3 regions of the Actinoplanes sp. G11-F43 genome follow, and region 3 is predicted to be linked to each of the others. Evidence: riboswitches for the same ligand, from Rfam matches in the RefSeq annotation. Region 3 holds a riboswitch; each other region holds the start of a gene.
What was found. Region 3 has a riboswitch for cobalamin ahead of ACQ0O7_RS09920 (MerR family transcriptional regulator). Riboswitches for the same ligand answer to the same signal wherever they lie in the genome.
Positions count from the first base shown of each region.

Region 1: it holds a riboswitch for cobalamin, as region 3 does, so the genes downstream of both, cobN (cobaltochelatase subunit CobN) here and ACQ0O7_RS09920 (MerR family transcriptional regulator) in region 3, are expected to answer to the same signal.
Region 2: it holds a riboswitch for cobalamin, as region 3 does, so the genes downstream of both, ACQ0O7_RS15615 (ribonucleoside-diphosphate reductase subunit alpha) here and ACQ0O7_RS09920 (MerR family transcriptional regulator) in region 3, are expected to answer to the same signal.

Region 1 is NZ_JBNZCE010000017.1:185,563-191,435, reverse strand. Features, by position in the region: gene ACQ0O7_RS19680 (precorrin-8X methylmutase) at 1-308, opposite strand, end outside; gene ACQ0O7_RS19675 (precorrin-3B synthase) at 312-1,901, opposite strand; cobalamin riboswitch at 2,013-2,133, shown strand; gene cobN (cobaltochelatase subunit CobN) at 2,169-5,708, shown strand.
Region 2 is NZ_JBNZCE010000014.1:74,220-80,092, forward strand. Features, by position in the region: gene ACQ0O7_RS15605 (PepSY-associated TM helix domain-containing protein) at 1-896, shown strand, start outside; gene ACQ0O7_RS15610 (enoyl-CoA hydratase/isomerase family protein) at 883-1,410, opposite strand; cobalamin riboswitch at 1,619-1,837, shown strand; gene ACQ0O7_RS15615 (ribonucleoside-diphosphate reductase subunit alpha) at 1,955-4,384, shown strand; gene ACQ0O7_RS15620 (ribonucleotide-diphosphate reductase subunit beta) at 4,384-5,379, shown strand; gene ACQ0O7_RS15625 (hypothetical protein) at 5,448-5,726, shown strand; gene ACQ0O7_RS15630 (SRPBCC family protein) at 5,730-5,873, opposite strand, start outside.
Region 3 is NZ_JBNZCE010000008.1:165,008-170,880, reverse strand. Features, by position in the region: gene ACQ0O7_RS09945 (superoxide dismutase) at 1-52, shown strand, start outside; gene ACQ0O7_RS09940 (superoxide dismutase) at 49-291, shown strand; gene ACQ0O7_RS09935 (hypothetical protein) at 682-1,038, shown strand; gene ACQ0O7_RS09930 (right-handed parallel beta-helix repeat-containing protein) at 1,035-2,135, shown strand; gene ACQ0O7_RS09925 (hypothetical protein) at 2,143-2,352, opposite strand; cobalamin riboswitch at 2,383-2,524, shown strand; gene ACQ0O7_RS09920 (MerR family transcriptional regulator) at 2,577-3,419, shown strand; gene ACQ0O7_RS09915 ((2Fe-2S)-binding protein) at 3,416-4,108, shown strand; gene ACQ0O7_RS09910 (YybH family protein) at 4,360-5,208, opposite strand; gene ACQ0O7_RS09905 (sigma-70 family RNA polymerase sigma factor) at 5,221-5,873, opposite strand, start outside.

The sequences.
Region 1 (5,873 bases), on a different contig from region 3:
GGAACCGCCGGATCCCGCAGCGTGCAGATCACCTCGTTGGCGGCCGGCAGCCGGGTCCGGGTCACCCCGGACGCCACCATCTCCGCGTCGCACAGGATCGGGGCGCCACCGAGCAGCGCCTTCCTGGCCGAGCTGACCACACCCGGACTGAACCGGACATCCTCCACCAGATCCACCATCCCGCAGGCGTGGATCATCCGAACCACCACCCGCGACACGTCCTCCGGCAGCCCCGACAGGTCCGCCTCGGCCCGGATGGTGGCGAACGACCGCCGGTAGATCTCCGCGCCGTCGCGCACGTACTCCATCTCTCAGGCCCTCCTAGCCACAGCCACCACGTCGGCCAGCCCCCAAGCCCGGGCGCCGGCCGTGACCGGTGCGGCTCCGCCGATCCGGGGCGATCCCGCCGCCGGAGTCGATGGCCCGACCAGTCCGCTTTCCCCGCCCACTCCGCGACCCTCGCCGCTCAGGTCCTCGTGCCCCCGGCCCGGCCCGCCGGTCTGGCCCGGCCCGTTGGGTGAGCCCGAACAATCGGAGGGAACAGAATCATCCTCCTGGTCCCTTTCGGTCACTCGGTGCGGCCCGGCTGGCTCGCGATGCCAGGTGGCGCGGTGACCACCGTCCGGGAGACGGGTGATCCGGTAGCCGTCCGGTGTGGCCTCGGCCAGGACATGCCGGCCGGCGGGACTGCCGCACGCACGGGCGCACCCGGCCCAGTGAACCGGCAGCCCGTCCACGAACCGAGCCGCCTCGGTGGCGTCCGCGCGCACGTCGGCGAGCGATCTGGCGCAACCGGGCCGCCCGGCGCACGCGGTCACTCCGGACCATGCCGAGCCGGGACTCACCGCGAGGCCGGCCGCGGCCAGGCGATCCGCCCACAACCGCACCGCCTCCGGCGGCAGACCGGTCACCACCACCCCACGCCAGGGCGTCACGACCAGGTCGGCGGCCTCCTCCAAAACCCGCAGCGGTACGCCGGACAACCGCCCCAACGGCACCAGCGCGGCGACCGCGACCAGCCCGTCCTCCTGACGAACCGCCCCGATCAGGTCACCCGGGTCGGCGGTGTCGACCGGAACCGCCACCTCCACCGGCACGGTCACCAGGCCCAGCTCGGCCACCACCCGCGCCGAGACCCGGGCCGGCCCGTCGCTCAGCTCCCGCAACCGCCACGCCGCCGCCCCGTCACCCCGCTGCTCGTCCCGCTCGGCCAGGAACGCGTGCGCCGCCGCGATCAGCACCCGCACCACCAGCCCGGACGCCACCCGCACCCCGGTGTCGTGCCCCCCGAACCGGATCGCGAACAGCTCACCGCCCGAACCCTCCACCGGATCCGCGGCGGACTCACCGCCCGAACCCCCCACCGGATCCGCGGCGGAAGGAGCCGCGATGGGAGTGGTCGTGGTGGGAGGGACCGCGTCGCGTGGGTGCGAGGCGTGGGGGGCCGCGACGAGTGGGACCGCGGCGACGTCGGCGGAGAGTGGGACCTGGCCGACGGCGAACAGGAACTTGCCCGGCAGTGACGGCAGGAGTGGATCGTCGAGGATCGCCCGGTCGAGCTCGGCCACCAGCGCGCGCACCGAAGCGGAGGGCAGGGGCGGGGCGGCGATGTTACGTACATTGTCGTGGGTTGTGGACGGCAGCAGCCCGGCCGACCGCAAGCGGGCCGCCAAGGTCGTCGCGTCGCCCGGGTCCAGGCCTCTGAGCTGGAGGTTGGCGCGGGAGGTCAGCTCCAGCGCGCCGTCCCCGAACTCCTCGGCCAGCTCGCGCAACGACCGCAGCTGAGCCCCGGACAGCATCCCGCCGGGCAGCCGCACCCGGGCCAGCATGCCGTCGGCCGCGGCATGCAGCCGGAGCGCGCCGGGGCAGGCGTCGGTCTCGGAGGTTCGACGGGGAGCCATGGCCCGGATACTACGGCCGCCCTCCGACACCTTTTCACCTTCGCCCGCCCTCGGGTCGGGAGCGTCACAGCACCGGGTTCGCCTTGACGCGGGACACCGGGTTCGCGGAAGGTTAAAGGCCTAACGAGCGGCGACGCCGCGGAGGAAGCCGGTGTGAGTCCGGCGCGGTCCCGCCACTGTCACCAGGGGTTTTCCCCCTGGGAGCCAGGAACTCCGGTCGCCACGATCCGTCTACCCGGGGCGCGGACCCCGAGGGGGAGCGCGCGCATGTTCCTGCTGCTGTCGACATCCGACACCGACCTGCTCAGTGCCCGGGCCAGCGGTTCCCCGTGGCGCCTGGCCAACCCGGCGCGCACCGGCGTCGCCGACCTGCCCGCCCTGCTCGACGGGGTTGACCTGGTCGTGGTGCGCATCCTCGGCGGGCGCCGGGCCTGGGAGGAGGGCCTGGACACGCTGCTCGCGGGCAGCGTGCCGGTGGTGGTCCTGGGCGGCGAGCAGGCACCCGACGCCGATCTGATGAAACTGTCCACGGTGCCCGCCGGGGTGGCCGCGGAGGCGCACGTCTATCTGGCGCAGGGCGGCTCGGACAACCTGGCGTCGCTGCACGACTTCCTCTCCGACACGGTGCTGCTGACCGGCAACGGGTTCGCGCCCGCCGTCGCCGCCCCGGAGTGGGGTCCGCTGCCCCGCGAGGCGGATGCCGCCGCCGGCCCGGTCACCGTCGCGGTGCTGTACTACCGGGCCCACCACATGGCCGGCAACACCGCCTTCGTCGAGGCGCTCAGCCGGGCGATCGAGGCGAAGGGCGCGCGGGCCCTGCCGATCTACACAGCGTCGCTGCGGACCGCGCCGCCCGAGCTGCTGGCCGAGCTGCGCAAGTCGGACGCCCTGGTGGTGACGGTGCTGGCGGCCGGTGGCACCAAGCCGGCCACGGTGGGCGCGGGCGGCGACGACGAGGCGTGGGACGTGGGTGTCCTCGCCGACCTGGACGTGCCGATCCTCCAGGGGCTGTGCCTGACCAGCTCACGGGCCGCCTGGGAGGCCAGCGACGACGGCCTGAGCCCGCTGGACGCGGCGACGCAGGTGGCGATCCCGGAGTTCGACGGGCGGATCATCACGGTGCCGTTCTCGTTCAAGGAGATCGACGAGGACGGGCTGTCGGTCTATGTGGCCGACCCGGAGCGGGCCGCCCGGGTGGCCGGGATCGCGGTGGCGCACGCCCGGCTGCGGCACGTGCCACCCGCCGAGCGGAAGATCGCGCTGATGCTGTCGGCCTATCCGACGAAGCACTCGCGGATCGGCAACGCGGTCGGCCTGGACACCCCGGCGTCGACGGTCGCGCTGCTAGCCGCGCTGGCCGACGAGGGCTACCGGATCGGCGACTTCGGCTCGTACGACGGTGACGGTCTGATCCACACCCTGATCGCGGCCGGCGGGCAGGACCCGGACTGGCTGACCGAGGAGCAGCTGGCCGGCAACCCGGTGCGGATCTCCGGCGAGCGTTACGAGGCGTGGTTCGCGACCCTGCCGGAGGACTTCCGGGAGAGCGTCCAGCAGCACTGGGGCCCGCCGCCCGGCGAGCTGTACACCGATCGCGGCGACATCGTGCTGGCCGCCCTCCGCGACGAGAACGTCGTGGTGATGGTGCAGCCGCCGCGCGGGTTCGGGGCCAACCCGGTCGCCATCTACCACGACCCCGACCTGCCGCCGAGCCACCACTACCTGGCCGCCTACCGCTGGCTGGCGGACGAGTTCGGCGCACACGCGGTGGTGCACGTCGGCAAGCACGGCAACCTGGAGTGGCTGCCCGGGAAGAACGTCGGCATGTCCGCTTCGGACGGCACCGACGCCGCGCTCGGCGACCTGCCGCTGATCTACCCGTTCCTGGTCAACGACCCGGGCGAGGGCACCCAGGCCAAGCGCCGGGCGCACGCCACGCTCGTCGACCACCTGATCCCGCCGATGGCGCGGGCCGAGTCCTACGGCGACATCGCCCGGCTGGAGCAGCTGCTCGACGAGCACGCCAACATCGCGGCCCTCGACCCGGCCAAGCTGCCGGCCATCCGGGCCCAGATCTGGACCCTGATCCAGGCCGCCAAGATGGACCACGACCTCGGTCAGGCCAACCGGCCGGACGACGAGGAGTTCGACGACTTCATCATGCACATCGACGGATGGCTGTGTGAGGTCAAGGACGTGCAGATCCGCGACGGCCTGCACGTGCTCGGCGCGGCCCCGGCCGGTGAGGCCCGGATCAACCTGGTGCTGGCGATGCTGCGAGCCCGTCAGATGTGGGCCGGCAAGGTGGCCGCGCTGCCGGGTCTGCGCGAGGCGCTGGGCCTGCCCGAGGACGCCTCGACCGCCGAGACCGACGCCGTCGAGGAGCAGGCCCGGGCCCTGGTCACCGCGATGGAGGAGCGGGACTGGGCGGTCGACGGGATCGCCGGGCTGTCCGACGACGAGGACGTCGTCCGGGTGCTGGAGTTCGCGGCCACCGAGGTGGTGCCGCGGCTGGCCCGGACCACCGACGAGCTGACCCACGTGCTGCACGCTCTGAACGGCGGCTATGTGCCGGCCGGGCCCAGCGGCTCCCCGCTGCGCGGCCTGATCAACGTGCTGCCGACCGGCCGCAACTTCTACTCGGTAGACCCGAAGGCCATTCCGAGCCAGCTCGCCTGGGAGACCGGGCAGGCGATGGCCGAGTCGCTGCTCAACCGGTACCGGACCGACTACGGCGACTGGCCCCGCTCGGTCGGCCTGTCCGCCTGGGGCACCAGCGCGATGCGCACCGCCGGCGACGACATCGCCGAGATCCTGGCGCTGATCGGGGTCCGGCCGATCTGGGACCCGGCGTCCCGGCGGGTCACCGGCCTGGAGCCGATCACCGCGGAGGAACTGGGCCGGCCGCGCGTCGACGTGACGGTCCGGATCTCCGGCTTCTTCCGGGACGCGTTCCCGCACGTGGTGGCACTGCTCGACGACGCGTTCCAGATGATCGCCGCGCTCGACGAGCCGGACAACTACGTGCGCGAGCACGCGCTGCGCGACCAGGACGAGCACGGCGACTGGCGGCGCGCTACCACCCGGATCTTCGGTTCCCGGCCTGGAGCGTACGGTGCGGGGATCCTGCCGTTGATCGACAGCCGGAACTGGCGGGACGACGCCGACCTCGCCGAGGTGTACGCGGTGTGGGGTGGCTTCGCCTACGGCCGCGGCCTGGACGGGGTGCCGGCCCGCCCCGACATGGAGAACGCGTACCGGCGCATCGACGTCGCCGCGAAGAACATCGACACCCGCGAGCACGACATCGCCGACTCCGACGACTACTTCCAGTACCACGGCGGCATGATCGCCACGGTGCGGGCGCTGTCCGGCAAGGCTCCGGCGGCGTACATCGGCGACTCCACCAACCCGGACCAGGCACGAACCCGCAGCCTGACCGAGGAGACCGCGCGCATCTTCCGGGCCCGGGTGGTGAACCCACGGTGGATCGCCGCGATGCGGCGGCACGGCTACAAGGGCGCCTTCGAACTGGCCGCGACGGTCGACTACCTGTTCGGGTACGACGCGACCGCCGGCGTGGTCACCGACTGGATGTACGAGCAGCTCGCCGCCAGTTACGTGCTCGACCCGGACAACCAGAAGTTCATGCGCCAGTCCAACCCGTGGGCCCTGCACGGCATCACCGAGCGCCTGCTGGAGGCCGCCGACCGCAACCTGTGGGAGGCGCCGGAGCCGGAGACGCTCGCCGCGCTCCAGCAGCTCTACCTGGAGACCGAGGGTGATCTGGAGGACGGCCAGTCCTGATGGCAGGCTGGGCGGATGTTCGTCAGACGTGAGCTGCCCAGCGACATCGACGCGATCCGGGCGGTGACGGCCGCGGCCTTCACCGCCCCGGTTTCCGGAGCCGTCTCGGAGCCTGGAGCAGCTCCGGAGCCCGAAGCCACCTCGGGTCCCGAAGTCGCGCCGGGT
Region 2 (5,873 bases), on a different contig from region 3:
GTACCCGCGGGGCGACCGGGCGGGCCCGGACCCGGGCCTGGCACGGCGTTCTCGGAATGTGGATGGCCGTCGGTTTTCTGGCGCTCTCCGCGACCGGGCTGACCTGGTCGACGTTCGCCGGGGAGAACGTCACCGAGCTGCGATCCCAGCTGAACTGGTCGACACCCTCGGTGAGCACCACCGTCACGGCGGCCCCGGTCGTCACCGGGGGTGAGCACTCGGCGCACGGTGGCGGGGCGCCCGCCGACACCGGGGCGGTCGACGTCACCACGATCGGCGCCGTGTGGGACGCGGCCCGGGCCGCCGAGGTGGACTCCGATCAGGTCGAGATCGGTCTGCCGAAGGGCGAGGGCCGCACGTGGACCGTGACCGAGGTGCACCGGGAGTACCCGACCTCGGTCGACGTGGCCGCCGTCGACCCGGCGACCTTGCGGGTCACCGACGTGGTGCGATTCTCCGACTACCCGTTCATGGCCAAGATGGCCCGCTGGGGTGTCGACCTGCACATGGGGACGATGTTCGGGCTGGTGAACCAGATCGCCCTCGCGCTGCTGGCTCTCGGGCTGGTCACGATGATCGTCCTCGGTTACCGGATGTGGTGGCAGCGCCGTCCGACGCGGGGTGACCGCCGCCGGCTCGCCGGCCCGGCTCCGGCCCGTGGGGCGTGGCTGCGGCTGCCGGCGTGGCTGATCGCCGTCGGTGTTCCGGCGGTGTTCGCGGTGGCCTGGTTCCTCCCGCTGTTCGGGATTCCGCTGCTGGTGTTCCTCCTCGCGGACATCACGGTGGGGGCGATCCGTGGACGGTCGCCGGGGAACCGGAGCGGTCGCGGACCGGCCGGGGACATGCCGGGCACGGTGGCGGACGCCGCGGCGAAGGAATCGGTCACGACCTCCTGAACAGATCGTCGACGAGGTTCGGCGGGACCGGCGACCAGCGCGGCCGCCGGTCCTTGTCGATGATCTGCGCGCGGATGCCCTCGGCCAGGTCGGGCAGCCGCAGCAGCGCCGCCGACAGCCGGTACTCCTGGGCGAGCGCCGCCCGTAGACCGCTCAACCGGGCCGCCGTTCGCAGCGAACGCAACGTGACCGCCAGGGAGGTCGGCGACTTGCCGGCGATCTCCTCGGCGGCGGCCCGCGCCTCCGGTGCGGGATGCGCGGTGAGACGGCCGATGATCACGCCGAGGTCGGTGCCGGCATAGCAGGCGTCGATCCAGGCGCGGTGGTCGCCGAGGTCGTCCGCGGGCGGTGCGGTGGTCACCGCGGCCACCGCGGGACCGGCATCGCCGCTGCTCAAACCCTCGATCAAGGACGGTAGCCGCTCCGCCGGCACGTGCCGGTCGGCCAGCCCCACCATGATCGCGCCGCCGGCTCCGATCGTGGCGCCGGTCAGGGCCAGATGGTTGTCCGAGATGTCCGGAGATCGAGGTGAGTGCGGGCGGCGTGTTCAACCGGTGATCCCTTTCCGTCGGGGGACTCCCATCCTCTCGCCGTGGGCTGCCGAGGGGAACCGGCCGGGCGGGATCTGGTGGCGTACCTGCGGGAAGGGGTGTTGTTGATCTCTCTCGGGTGACGTCTTGAACACACCATGTTGGGTTATGAATTTCCGGCCCCACCCATATATGGTGTCTCCCGCAGCTGGTTCGGATGGGTCGATGAGACCTGCCCGAGGCAACAGGGAACCCGGTGCGAGGCCGGGACTGCCCCGCAGCGGTGAGTGGGAACGACCGCCGTCAGTCAAGCACTGGGCTCGTCACCGAGCCTGGGAAGCGACGGCCAGTAGATGGCTTGCGAGAGCCGTGCCCACGAGTCCGAAGACCTGCCAGCGCGCCGTGCACCGGCCTGGTGCGCGGCGGTTGAAGGCCGCGTGGGACGGCCGACGCCGAACGTCCGCGCGGCCGTGTGCCCGCGGGCCGCTGGTGTCTGCCTTCCACGCGTCGGGCTCGCGAGGAGAGGGCATGACGCTCACCACCAGGACCGCCGGTGTGCCGGAACAGCGACGGCATGCGATGCAGGTGCGCAAGAGAAACGGCGACCTGGAACCGGTCGACGTCAACAAGATCGTCAAGGCGGTCGAGCTGTGGGTCGCCGACCTGGACGAGGTCGATCCGCTGCGGGTGGCGACCAAGACGATCAGCGGCCTGTACGACGGGGCCACCACCGCGGAACTGGACAAGCTCTCGATCCAGACGGCTGCCGAGCTGATCGGTGAGGAGCCGCAGTACTCGCGGCTGGCCGCCCGGCTGCTGGCGGCGTACGTCGACAAGGAGGTCCGCCTCCAGGGCGTGGCCAGTTTCAGTCAGTCGATCCGGTACGCGCACACCGAGGGCCTGATCGGTGACGAGACCGCCGCGTTCGTGGCGGCCAACGCCCGCAAGCTGGACGACGCCATCGACCTGGCCGGTGACCTGCGTTTCGAGTACTTCGGGCTGCGCACCGTCGCGGACCGCTACCTGCTGCGCCACCCGACCTCGCGGCTGGTGGTGGAGACCCCGCAGTACTGGCTGCTGCGGGTCGCCTGTGGCCTGTCGAAGGACGCCCGGGAGGCGATCAGCTTCTACCGGCTGATGTCGTCGCTGGCGTACCTGCCGAGCTCGCCGACCCTGTTCAACTCCGGCACCCGGCACACCCAGATGTCGTCGTGCTTCCTGGTCGACTCGCCGAAGGACGAGCTGGACTCGATCTACGAGCGCTACCACCAGGTGGCGAAGCTGTCGAAGTTCTCCGGTGGCATCGGCATCGCCTGGTCGCGGATCCGGGGCCGGGGCGCCCTGATCCGGGGCACGAACGGCAAGTCCAACGGCATCGTCCCGTTCCTGAAGACCCTCGACGCCGGGGTCGCCGCCGTCAACCAGGGCGGCCGCCGCAAGGGCGCGGCCTGCGTCTACCTGGAGCCGTGGCACCCGGACATCGAGGAGTTCCTGGAGCTGCGCGACAACACCGGTGAGGAGTCGCGCCGCACCCACAACCTGAACCTGGCCAACTGGATCCCGGACGAGTTCATGCGCCGCGTCGAGGCGGACGGCGACTGGTCGCTGATCGACCCGTCCGAGGCGCCCGAGCTGCCCGACCTCTACGGTGCCGAGTTCGACGAGGCCTACCGCGCGGCGGAGAAGAAGGCGGTCAAGACCGTCAAGGCCCGCGATCTGTACGGCCGGATGATGCGCACCCTGGCCCAGACCGGCAACGGCTGGATGACGTTCAAGGACCGCTCGAACGCGCTGTCGAACCAGACCGGCGAGCCGCAGAACGTGATCCACCTGTCGAACCTGTGCACCGAGATCCTCGAGGTCAACAACGACGACGAGACCGCGGTGTGCAACCTCGGGTCGATCAACCTGGGCGCACACGTCAACGCCGGCGGTGTCGACTGGGACAAGCTGCGCGCGACCGTGCGTACCGCCGTGGTCTACCTGGACCGCGTCATCGACATCAACTACTACCCGTCGCAGCAGGCGGCCGCGTCCAACCCGCGCTGGCGCCCGGTCGGCCTGGGGCTGATGGGCCTGCAGGACGCGTTCTTCATGCTCGGCCTGCCGTTCGACTCGGCCGAGGCCAAGCAGCTGTCCACCCGGGTCCAGGAGGAGATCTTCCTGACCGCCCTGGAGTCGTCGGTCGAGCTGTCCCAGCGCTTCGGCCCGCACCCGGCGTTCGCCGAGACCCGCGCGGCCAAGGGTGACCTGCACCCCGAGCTGTGGGGCGCCGACCTGGGGCAGCCCGAGCGGTGGGCGGCCGTCAAGGCGTCGATCGCCGAGCACGGCCTGCGCAACTCGCTGATGATCGCGATCGCGCCGACCGCCACCATCGCGTCGATCGCCGGCGCCTACGAGTGCATCGAGCCGCAGGTGTCCAACCTGTTCAAGCGTGAGACGATGTCCGGCGAGTTCCTCCAGATCAACACCTATCTGGTACGCGAACTCAAGGCCCGTGGACTGTGGACCGCCGAGATCCGTGAGGCGATCAAGCGGGCCGAGGGTTCCGTGCAGGGCATCGCCGAGCTGCCCGCGGACGTGCGCGAGCTGTTCCGGACCGCGTGGGAACTGCCGCAGAAGGCGCTGATCGACCTGGCGGCGGCCCGTGCCCCGTACATCGACCAGTCGCAGTCGCTCAACCTGTTCATGGCCGCGCCGACCATCAACAAGGTCTCCTCGATGTACCTGTACGCGTGGAAGGCCGGCCTGAAGACCTCGTACTACCTGCGTTCGCGCCCGGCGACGCGCATCCAGCAGGCGACCGTCGCCGTGGCTCCCGCCGCTGTGGTGGTCCCCGCCCAGGCCACCGTTGCCAAGCCGGCCGTCGTGCCCGGCGTGAACCTGCTCGGCGACCTGGGCGGCGGCGCACTCGCCTCGTCCCTTGAGAACCCCGACATCTGTGAGGCTTGCCAGTAATGCTGCTCGACCCCGGTATGGACCTGACCCTGCGGCCGATGAAGTACCCGCACTTCTTCGACCGTTTCAAGGACGCGATCAAGAACACCTGGACGGTGGAGGAGGTCGACCTGCACTCCGACCTCGCCGACCTGGCCAAGCTCAGCCCCGCCGAGCAGCACCTGGTGTCGCGGCTGGTCGCGTTCTTCGCCACCGGTGACACCATCGTGGCGAACAACCTGGTCCTCAACCTGTACCAGCACGTCAACTCGCCGGAGGGCCGGCTCTACCTGTCCCGGCAGCTGTTCGAGGAGGCCGTGCACGTTCAGTTCTACCTGAACCTGCTCGACACCTACGTGCCCGACGAGCAGGAGCGTTTCGAGGCGTTCGCGGCCGTCGAGAACATCCCGTCGATCGCCCGCAAGGCCGACTTCTGCTTCAAGTGGATCGACTCGGTCTTCGACCTGCGCCGGCTGGAGACCAGGGAACACCGCCGGGCGTTCCTGCTCAACGTGATCTGCTTCGCGGCGTGCATCGAGGGCCTGTTCTTCTACGGCGCCTTCGCGTACGTCTACTTCCTGCGCTCCCGTGGTGTGCTCCAGGGCCTGGCGTCCGGCACGAACTGGGTGTTCCGCGACGAGAGCATGCACATGGCGTTCGCCTTCGACGTGGTCGACCAGGTCCGGGCCGAGGAGCCGGACCTGTTCGACGACAAGATGGAGCAGGAGGTCCGCGACATGCTGGCCGAGGCCGTCGAGTGTGAGGTCCAGTTCGCCGAGGACCTGCTCGAACAGGGCGTCTCCGGGATGTCGCTGGGCGACATGCGGGAATACCTGCAGCACGTCGCCGACCGGCGGCTGCAGGCCCTGGGCATCGCCCCGATGTACGGCAGCAAGAACCCGTTCGCGTTCATGGAGCTGCAGGACGTCCAGGAGCTGTCGAACTTCTTCGAGCGCCGGGTGTCGGCCTACCAGGTGGGTGTGACCGGAACCGTCTCCTTCGACGACGACTTCTGAGGTGACGCCGCCCGGCCATGCCTCTGCCGGGGCATGGCCGGGTGCACGGCGGTGTTACCGTGCGGTCCATGGAGATCGGATTCGGCCAGGTGGTCGCTGCACTGGTGTTCGTGGCCGTCCTGGTGCTCGCCTTCCGCGCGTCACCGCGGGCGGCGTCGGTCGGCTTCGGGGCGCTGCTGCTGGTCGTCAGCGGCTTTCTGCTGTGGACGCTGGTGTTGGAGGAGCCCTTCATCGCCGAGGACGTGAACGCGCAGTGGGACGCCGCGGCCATGATCGGGATCCCGGCGGTGGTCGGTGTCGGGCTGGGCGCGTTCGGCCTGATCAGGCGCCCCCGCGCGCAGGCCTGACGCTCAGACGCCGTCCTGGCTGATCAGCCCGCCGGTGGCGTACGCGTCGCGCAACTCGGCCCAGCCGTGATCGCGGGCCGCAGCCCCGGCCACCCGCGGCGAGTCGTCGCCGTCCAGCCGGGCCGCCAGCGAGGCCTGGCAGATGTG
Region 3 (5,873 bases):
GCGGTTCGACGCGGCCCGCGCCGCCGGCAACCCGATCATCATCGCCCCGTGACCGCAGCCGGCCCGGCATTCCTCGCCGCACAGCAGGCGGCCGGGGTCATCGCGGCCAAGAGCCGCGGCGACCTCGCCGGCGCGGAGGAGCTGCTCTGCGCCATCGGCGACGAGACCGTCCGCACCCGCGGGTTCATGCTGCTCGCCGAACTCGCCCTGGCCCTGGTCCGCACCCGGACCGGCCAGTCCATGGACGAACTGGTCCAGGAGCTGACACTGCTGATGGCCGAGGCCGGCTGAGTCTTGTTCACCATCACGGCGGCGACCGCCGCACGACTGCGCGTCTACCGGGATCGGCTGCACACGATCTACGCGCGGTGTGTCGTGGCGCCGCCGTGTGGCGAGGCTCCCGCCGATCGCCATTACCCCCGCATCCGTGCGGCCCGGCATGTCGTGGCCGCCGGCCGGTCGTTCACGACTCCACCGCCGCCGGATCGCCGTCCGCGCGGCCGCGACTGCTGAGCCGGTCCAGAGGCTTCCGGCCTGGTTCGCCGGCTCCCGGTCGACCGTACTCCCACCGAGATCAACCTACGACGACCTCTGCATACGGTGACGGTAAGCGGGACGGGCGACGGGTGCGTTCCGGGGCATGGCCGGGAGTGCCGCGCCGCGGTCTCCGAACTGATCTTCATGCTCGACCCCGGCGACCCGAACTACGACATCGAGCGGATGTGCCCGGACGCGCTGTCGTACGACGAACTCGTCGAGATCATCGTCACCGGCAGCGGGTTCGCCGGCCCGGAGTGCGGCAACGGCGGTCCGGCCGGTGTGGACGTGGTCAAACGCACCCGCGGCTACCGGGGCGACCCGCGGCAGCGGCCGATGGTGCATGGCCGGCCTCGGGAGATCACCGCCCGGGTCGAGCATCCGGCCTCGCCGCCGGCCGTCCCTGTCCCGTCCGGAGTCCCCCGTCCGGGTGGCGTGCACGCCCTGTCCGTCAGTGATGGACATAGGCACGCATCAATTGAAATGGGAGGCGTCCGATGAGGAATCCCGACAACAGGTGGACCTGGACCGCCGCGGCGTCGGTCTCGGCCGCGGTGGCCGCCACCGCCGTGGTCGTGCTGGCCGGCGGGGCACCCGCCACGGCCGCGCGAGTGACCGCGACCTGCGCCAACGCCGGCACCGACGCGGCGACGATCCAATCGGCGATCAACGGGTCGGCCACCGGTGACGAGATCGTCATCGACGGCCCGTGCCAGATCACCCAGACCATCACGCTGGTCGGCAACCGCTCCTACCGCGGTGACAGCGCCGGCACCACCCTGACCCAGACGTCCGGCAGCAATCTGGCAGCGGTCCTCGCCTCCGACTCCTGGGTCAACAACACTCCCACGACGGGCGAACCGATCACGCTGCGGGATCTGACCGTCAACGCCAACAAGGCCGGCAACCCCACCGGCGGCGACGCCGTGGTCATCCGGTCGTGGAACACCACGATCGAGAGCCTGCGGTTGCTGAACGCGCCCGCCAACGGACTGCGTATCACCAACCAGACCCGCAACGGCACCGCGCTGACCAACACCCAGGTGAACGGGACCGTGCGCAACCTGTTCGTCACCGACTCCGGGGCGAGCGGAGTCTACGTGCAGGACAGCGGCAACGCGGTCACCGACTGGAACCTGACCGACAACTGGGTCGCCAGCAGCGGCGGCTCCGGCATCCGGATGGAGAACGCCGCCGGGTGGAACGTCGAGCGCAACCACGTCTACGGCGTCGGTGGCAGCGGCATCACCGCCGACCGTCTCTTCGCCACCAGCGTCAGCGACAACTACATCGAGGACTTCAACACCAACGGTATCCGGGTGACCGTGCAGGGTGACGCCGCCAGCACCGTGTCCGCGAACCGGATCTTCCGGTTCAGCGGCACCGGCACCACCTATCTGGCCATCCAGCAGGTCAACTACGGGTCCGGTTTCGTCGCGGTGACCGGCAACGTGATCCGGGGCGCCGGCTCCGGCACCGGCCTGTCGTACCAGCGCGGCAGCAACGCCCTGACCGTCACCTCCACCGGCAACCTGGTCACCGGGGTCACCACACCGCTGACCGCGGGTTCCGGAGTGACCGTCACCGCCGGCATCTGAGCCGCGGTCACCGCCCCCGCAGTGCCAGGGTGGCGTGCACCTGGGCCAGCTGGGTGGTGGCGGTGAGCATGGCCAGGTCGGCGCCCGGGACGTACGGCTCCTCGGAATGATCGTCCTCGTTGATGTTGGTCTCGTAGTCGACCAGGCAGATCTGGTACAGCCGTTCGGCCTCGGCGGCGAGTTCGGCGGCGCGGGCGGCGTGTTCCTCGGGCGTCATGCCGATCATGTTGTCACCCCGCGTCCGGCCTAGACTGGTGGGTGCAGCTGGTTCGCCCGGTCCGCCAGAGCGGGCGTCGTAAGAGGGAACCCGGTGGAAGTCCGGGACTGCCCCGCAGCGGTGAGTGGGCACGCCCACGAGTCCGAACACCTGCCACTGCCCGCGCCGGATCAAGCGCGGTGTGATCGGTGACCTCGTGGGTGGGTCGGCGGTGGGAGACGACTGTGACGACACATGCGCCGGCCGGGGAGCGGCTGAGCGCGGGCACCCTGGCCCGGCGGCTGGGCGTGGCCCCGACGACGCTGCGGACCTGGCATCAACGGTACGGGCTGGGCCCCACCGGCCACGAGTCCGGCCGACATCGGCGCTACACCGAGGGTGATGTGGCCGCGCTGACCGCGATGGCCCGGCTGACCACCCGGGGAGTGTCGGCCGCCGAGGCCGCGCGCCGGGCCCGCCGGGAGCTCACCCCGTGGCACGCCGAGCATCCGTGCGCTGATGACGCGGCGGCCCGGGGCCTGGCCCGGGCCGCGCGCCGGATGGACGTCCTCGCCCTGCGGGAGGCGCTGTCCGAGGCGGTGGCCGGGCACGGCGTCGTGCACACCTGGGAGGTGCTTGCCGACCCCGCGTTCACCCGCATCGGCCACGGGCGCTATCCGGCGGCGCGGAGGGCCCTGGCCGAGCGGGCGCTGGCCCGCGGCCTCAGCGAGGTGTTCGCCGCGGTGCCACGCCCACCGGCGGGTTCCCCGGTGCCGGTGCTGCTGGCCGGGGCCGACGGCCGCCGCGCCACGGCCGGACTGGACGCGCTCGCCGCGGCCCTGGCCGAACACGGCACGATGCCGATGCACCTGGGAGCCGGCCTGGAGCCGGAACTGCTCGCCGAAGCCGTCGCCGGCGCCCGGCCGGTGGCCGTCGTGGTGTGGAGCCCCACCTGGTGCCCGGAGGTGGCCGCCCTGCTCGCCGGGCTGGCCGGGACGCCGGGCGTGGTGACCGCGGGCTGGCCGGGGGCGGACGCCCCGAGACTCGCCGACGCGGTCGCGGTGACCCTGAACCTGGCCGGACGTTGACCGCCGACGCGGGCGCCGCCCTGGACGCGGCGGCTCGGCTCGGGCCCTATTTCGCCTGGGAGCGGTACGACGGCGCACCCGGCTGGCGGCCCCTGCCCGACCTGCTCGACGCCGGTGTGCTGGAGCAGCGGGTGGACCTCGGGCGGCGCATGCTCGCCAGGATGGGCGGGTTCGGCGTCGGCGACATCGAGGAACGGGTGGTCGCGTCGACGATCTTTCTCGGTCTGGCGTCGCGGCTGCTGTCCCCGCTGCTGGGGGCGGTCGCGTCGACCGGGGTGCTGCCGCTGCCCGACCCCGCGCGACTGTGGTGGCGGCCGGTCGAGTCGGGGCCGATGCCGGTGGCCTTTCACGACCTGCCGGTGGAGACCGGGGTGGATGGGTTCGGGGCGGCGTTCACCCGTACGGCGACGCGGGGTCTGATCGTGCCCTTGGCCGGCGCCGTCCAGCGCCGCTTCGTGCTCTCACCACAGGTGGTCTGGGGAAACGTGGCCTCCGCGCTGGGCGGCGCGCTCCGGATGATCCCCGATGCGGGGCCGGCCGTCGCGGTGGTGGGGTCCGCCCTGTCGGTGCCGCCGCTGCGGGGGATGGCGACGCTGACCGGGCGGTCGCTGATGCGCAACAACTGCTGTCTCTACTACCGGATCCCCGGCGGCGGAACCTGCGGCGACTGCGTGCTCAACACCCGCTGACCCAGGACCACCCCGGCGACGGCCAACCCCGCGTGGAGAGTTGCGGTCCGATTCGAGCCGAAAATCACCACCATTGGTACGCCCGACGGCTCCACGGAAGACGGACCGTTCTGTCTCGTCCACGCGAGGTGGGCGGCACACCGGACCGTCCGGCGTCCGCCGGGCCGAATGCGGTGGCCCGGGCGGACGCCGGCGATGTCGGCGTTACGGCCGTGACGCGGTGGCCCGGGCGGACGCCGGCGATGTCGGCGTTACGGCCGCGGATCGGTGCGCACGGCCCCGGTCCGTGGATCCAGCGGGAAGGACAGGTGCTGATGCGTCATCGACCATCCCGAGCCGGTGCGGCGGAACACGCGGGTGCCCCGCGACCACGACTCGACCGGCTCTCCGTCCGGGCCTTCGATCCGCACCCGGTTGAGCCCCCAGGCGACGGCGAGGTCGTCCGCGGCGACCACGGTGAGGTCCGGCACCCGCCAGGTCACCTGACCGGTGCCCGCGTCCAGCCCGTCCCGGCACACCTGCCGGACCTGCTCCCGGCCGACGTGTTCCAGGGGCGCGACGTGCTCGTAGGAGACGACGTCCTCGGCGATCCCGGCCATCAGGGCATCGAGGTCCTTCGCCGCCGTCCCCTCGAACCACCTGTCGTGCAGCGCCCTGATGTCGCGTTCCGCTGCCACCCGGTCCGCCACCTCGGCCAGCGGAAACGAGTGGTGTTCGTGGGCGACCAGCCACCGGCCGGCCTCCTTGCGCAGCCCGAGGGTGATCCGCAGCCGCTGGTCCGGCCGGCGCGCGAGGTCATCGGGTGTGCCGCACCGCGCCAGCACGTGCGCGAACGCGACCTCGGCCCCGGCGGTCACCTCGATGGTCACGATCTCGAACACGGCGCCGCCGGCCAGCCACCGGAAGAACGGCGGCCAGGTGTCCCGGTAGGCGTCGATGCCCCGAACCCCGTCCCGGGGCGGCGGCACGTCGAACATCACGATGTCGTCGGCGTGACCGGCGAGGACGCCCGGCAGGTCACCCGCCCGGATCGCGGCGGCCCAGCCCTCGATCAGTTCGGTGATGGTCTTCTCGTCGTCCCGGTGTCGTTGCACATCCATGTGTGCCTCCTTTCACCGGTACAACCCGGCGCGGGCGGCGGATCCATCGCTGTGTGGAAGATCGGGCAGGCTAGCCGGCAGCCCGAACGCCGGCAGGTCGGCGTCCAGGAACGACACCACCTCGCCGATCCGTCCGTCGCGCAGGGTCAGCACGTCGAGACCACCGGGTAGGTGGACGGCCCGCTGCCGATCCCAGCGGTAGGTCCCGAAGGCGAGCTGGCCGTTGGCGGTCGCCGGCACGAACCGCCACCGGCACCGCAGCGGGCCGTCCAGCAGGAATCCGCGGATCGCCGCCCGGCCGGCGAACCACGTCGGCACCGGCGGCATCGAGTACCGCGCGTCGTCGGTGAGCAGCGCGACGATGGCCCCGACATCACCGGACTCCCAGGCCCGCGCGTACCGCCGGGCCAGCTCCCGGACCGCCTCGTCACCCAGCTCGCGCAGGGTGGCCCGCTGTGTCGCGGCGGGCAGTGCCGGGCCGAGGGCCGCCCGGGCCCGCTGCATCGCGCTGTTGACGGCGGCCACGCTGGTGTCGAGCTGCCCGGCCACCTCGCGGGCGCTGAAACCCAGCACGTCGCGCAGCAGCAGCACGGCACGCTGCGTCCCGGTCAGCCGTTGCAGGGCGGCCACGAACGACAGCTCGACGCTCTCCCGGGCCACCGCCG